Regions from separate parts of the Anaerobacillus sp. 63XJN7_5_ISO-PGPR-S23-430 genome, predicted to be linked through region 1. Evidence: riboswitches for the same ligand, from Rfam matches in the RefSeq annotation. Region 1 holds a riboswitch; the other holds the start of a gene.
The links. A riboswitch is a leader RNA that binds a small molecule or an ion and turns the genes downstream of it on or off. The one in region 1 is predicted to bind cyclic di-GMP.

Region 1 (2,204 bases):
CAATCCCGGTGTTCATGCCCTGTCCGCCAGCCGGGCTATGAATGTGTCCAGCATCTCCGGCAATAAAGGCACGTCCTTTTCTAAAGTGACTGCTAACGCGATGATGGACTTTGTACGTTTGGAACCAGTTCACATGCTGAATCGTTAAGCCTGTTCTCTGCTCGATCAGCGACTGGAAATCCTTGAACGCAACTGAGCTTTGATCGGTTAAATTGTGAGGAACTATTCCAATAATCCGCTCCATTCCCGTGCTTCTAACTGGCATGAACAGGTAAAAGGTGTCAGAATCTAAATACACATTTAAACTACTTTCAGATAACTGGCCAGTGTTCGCTTTAACATCCGCCACAAAAAAACGTTCCTCATACGTTCCACCTGGAAAATCAAAAGCAAGTTCTCTTCGAACGGTACTGTGTGCCCCATCACACCCGCATATATATGAAAACTCACTCCGCTCTTCCTTATTATCTTTTTTAATAACAGCTTGAACATGGTCCCCTTCATCCATAAATGAAACCAACTCTGTCTTCCATTCTACCTCAACGCCTTCGTCGGCTAATTTGTTAATTAGCAGCTGCTCGTGGTCATCTTGCGGATAGCTTAGGGCAAATGGGAAAGGACTTAATCCTTTTCCAAGATCGTGAAAATTGATGTTGGCTTTTGCTTTCATTCCTTCTCGAAATTGGATAGACTTCACTTTAATCCCCCGGTGGATGACTTCTTCTGCGAAGCCCATTTGGTTATAAAATTCTAGGGTTCTAGCGTGTACAATTAGCGCACGCGATGCTTCTCCGGGTCCCTCATTTTTCTCGATGATCCGAAATGAAACTCCATATTTCGCTAGGTGGAGTGCTAATACAAGACCCGTAGGACCTGCGCCAACAATTAGTACGTCAGAATTCATTTCCCAATCTCCTTTCATTGGCGTTCCAAATAAAAAAACTGAAAAATCAAAGAAAACAGTTAACAAATTCACCTTTTTATGGTATTTATTATATAAGTATATCCTTATGTCAAGATACCTCAGTAAGAGAACCACAAAAAAAGAGAATGCGATGAACTATCATTCTAGCCTGGGCACTTGAGTGATAGGGAGCAAGTAGTGCAACCGGCTCCTTAAAAAGGAGAATGAACATGGAAAAGTGTACATTGTACGGGCACGCTAATTTATTTTCATCACACACACTGCGAATGATGGAACTCCTAAGACGTCACGACCCTCATAGCTTTCTCCATTCAGTACAAACTACGAGCTACTTTATTGATTTCTGTTTGCATTACAATTTCCGATCACTGTTGAAACGGCGCTTTCTTGAGTCTGTTTTGCTACATGACATCGGTAAACTACTTGTCCCAACAGAAATTCTTCAAAAAAAGAGCCCACTAACCCTTTATGAGAAAGAGTATGTCGAGCGGCATCCAGAGTTTGGAATAGAGCTACTTAATGATTTTCCAGAGATTGATATTGAGCCGTCTCTTATACTAAATCATCATGAGAATAGCGATGGTACTGGCTATCCTTATCAATTACAATATGAGCAAATTCCTCGATTTGTTTCGATTCTTCGAGTCATCGATAGCTTCATTGCGATGACGTCTGATCGAGCTTATCGTCCAAAACGTTCTGACCAATCAGCCATTCATGAAATTAACGTTCATCGGAATAACTTCTATGAGCCATCCACTACCTCCTTGTTTATCTCTTATTTGGAAAAACGGCTAAAAGGGAAAAAGGTTCTGCTTCATTATTTTGATTATACCAAACGTCAAAATTAAGCAGCGCTATTCAATAACCGTTTAAACAAAACCAAATACAATAGGGAGGGCGAATAGATTGCGACTCTTATCAACTAAGGATTTACTAATTGCATTTTGTGATGCGTATACTCTTCAATTAGATGAAGCTTTTATTGAAATGTTAACGAGCGAAATCATCCGAAGAGGCATCAATCCTCCCCAAACACGTACGGAGTGTTACGAACAAATCGCCAATTTCACTTGATGAGACAGCCTCTCATGACGCTATATAAAAAAAGCTTATCTGGTCACAACTGGCCAATAAGCTTTTTTTGATGAATTCTAATTGATTTCATCTCCCTTCACAAATAAATTTACTGTTAATACGCTTACATATGTTTGCATTTTTTAGGAAGTGGTAGATTTAAAGTGAGATAAAAAAGTTAATTATTATTGAAAGGAATGAT
Region 2 (2,204 bases), 960 kb from region 1:
TCCAACTTGCGCAATACCAAAAGGCACTTTCTTACGCATAGAGCGTTGAACATTTTTAAAGTTTACAAAGATTCCCTGCGCCGTTTCTGGGCGAAGGTAAATTTCACTCGTGCTCGATTTAGTTACACCTTGATGGGTTTTAAACATAAGATCAAATTGACGAATTTCTGTGAAATCTTCACTGCCACACTCAGGGCAAGTAATATGATTTTCTTTCATCAAACGCTCCATTTCTTCAAATGAAAGGCCGTCTGCAATCATGTCCTCTTCATCAGTAGAAAGAGCGTCCTCAATTAATTTATCTGCACGATGACGTGTTTTACAGCTTTTGCAATCAATTAAAGGATCATTGAAATTACCTAAATGACCTGAAGCTTCCCACGTTTTTGGATTCATTAGAATGGCGGCATCTAGACCACTGTTATAAGGTGATTCTTGAACAAACTTCTTCCACCATGCATCTTTAATATTTTTCTTAAGTTCTACACCAAGTGGTCCATAATCCCACGTATTTGCTAGTCCACCGTAAATATCAGAACCAGGGAAAATAAATCCTCTGTGCTTTGATACTGAAACGATCTGATCCATTGAAATTGTCATGTCATTCTCTCCTTTTTTCTCAATCAATATAAAAAGCTCCCAATCCATGGACAAAAAATGTCCAGGGACGAGAGCTTATGCACCCGCGGTTCCACCCTAGTTGATGCAAATAAGGCATCCACTTTGAGAAACGTAACTCCAGACTGCCGTTTCATCAGACCTCGTTCGGGCTTCCACCGTCCCCGAATCGCTAAAGTCAAGGTTATTCTGACTACTATTTATCCTTCATAGTTAGTATGGTTTATGTATGCAATTGATATGACATATGATACAAAAAATATTGCCCTAAAGTCAAGGATTATTCATTTCACACCGTATTTGCTTTCATCAAAGCTTATCACAAAAAAACGACCTTAAAGGTCGTCATTCATTTATGTATATTCATAGATGTCGGTTTTTGTCTTGTCTTAAGAATGCCTGTACCTCTTCTTTCTTCAATCCAAGTTCCCTGGCAGCCCTCATGAGAATAACCCATTCTTGATCAAGTACCTTCTTAGGCTTAGGTTTCGCCATGGTCATTCTTTTCTCCTCCTTCTTGGGTTTTCCAGGAGGACCAGCCGTCATCGTTGGAGAACCAACATTAGACCTGTGTCTTTGCGTCCCACCCTTTAGGATGGTTTGCCCTTGTCTGGAGAATTCAGAAATGACACATTCCGACCTTAAACTTACAAAACACACAACTTTTTAGTGAATAAATGCGATTATCGAGAAGTTTGACGTTATATGCTACTAATATACCAGTTATCTGATGAAAATTCAAAATATTTTTAAATTTTCATTTCTATTTCTAACATCCTAGGATTTCACTCATATCCTAACTGTATTCCCTGAATATATTTTTCACAAAGGAAGAGTGATATGCAGAGAAATCATATTAGTACCGCCTGGAGCGGCAAACATGTTGTACTACTTCGTTGTGAACCCACCTCTAGTACCGTAAAAACCATGTATAAAAGTCTTCATGCCCCAACAGAACCATTACATCCCCATTGTAGTGAGACACTTTCTACTTACCTTAGCATTGGATATACAGTTGCATTTGTTCATTCATTAATCGACGGCTCCATTGAATATGTTCTAACAAAATAAAAGAAGGTTGCCTTCGCAACCTTCTCTTTTGTTTAGAATTGACTTAAATATTCTTTCACCTGATCTGGATTTTTGGTATTCGCACTATGCAAGTGACCAATCTTTTTGCCGTCTTTATAGACAAGAAGGCTCGGGATACCCATAACATCATTTTCCTCTGTAATTTCAGGGAATTGTTCAATATCGATTTGAGCCCATTGTTTTTCATGATGAGCATTCATTATATCATCAATAAAAAAGTCAAGGCGCTTGCAATCCGGGCACCAGTTAGCTTCATATTTTAGAATGGATACGTCATTATTGTTAATGAATGACTGATAAGAATCAGCTGTTTCAATCTTCTTCATGATTATCTCTCCTTCACCTATATCTTCATTAACAATTATATCGAAATAATCATTGAATGTCTGTAAGAAAGATTACGTTATTTCACACTAAGATAGTGCAAACTGAAAAGCTGTTCTTGATCAGTCCATGTTTTCATTGATGTGAAACCTGAATTCTCTGCTAACAGT

Region 2: it holds a riboswitch for cyclic di-GMP, as region 1 does, so the genes downstream of both, AC0VYJ_RS11205 (anti-repressor SinI family protein) here and AC0VYJ_RS06130 (HD-GYP domain-containing protein) in region 1, are expected to answer to the same signal.

Annotation. Positions count from the first base shown of each region.
Region 1 covers NZ_CM149686.1:1,125,245-1,127,448, reverse strand. Annotated here, with positions in the region: gene AC0VYJ_RS06135 (FAD-dependent oxidoreductase) at 1-904, opposite strand, end outside; cyclic di-GMP riboswitch class II at 1,040-1,123, shown strand; gene AC0VYJ_RS06130 (HD-GYP domain-containing protein) at 1,135-1,776, shown strand; gene sda (sporulation histidine kinase inhibitor Sda) at 1,835-2,002, shown strand.
Region 2 covers NZ_CM149686.1:2,083,922-2,086,125, reverse strand. Annotated here, with positions in the region: gene AC0VYJ_RS11210 (glycine--tRNA ligase) at 1-600, opposite strand, end outside; gene AC0VYJ_RS11205 (anti-repressor SinI family protein) at 982-1,119, opposite strand; cyclic di-GMP riboswitch class I at 1,145-1,233, opposite strand; gene AC0VYJ_RS11200 (hypothetical protein) at 1,459-1,689, shown strand; gene AC0VYJ_RS11195 (thioredoxin family protein) at 1,722-2,036, opposite strand; gene egtD (L-histidine N(alpha)-methyltransferase) at 2,114-2,204, opposite strand, start outside.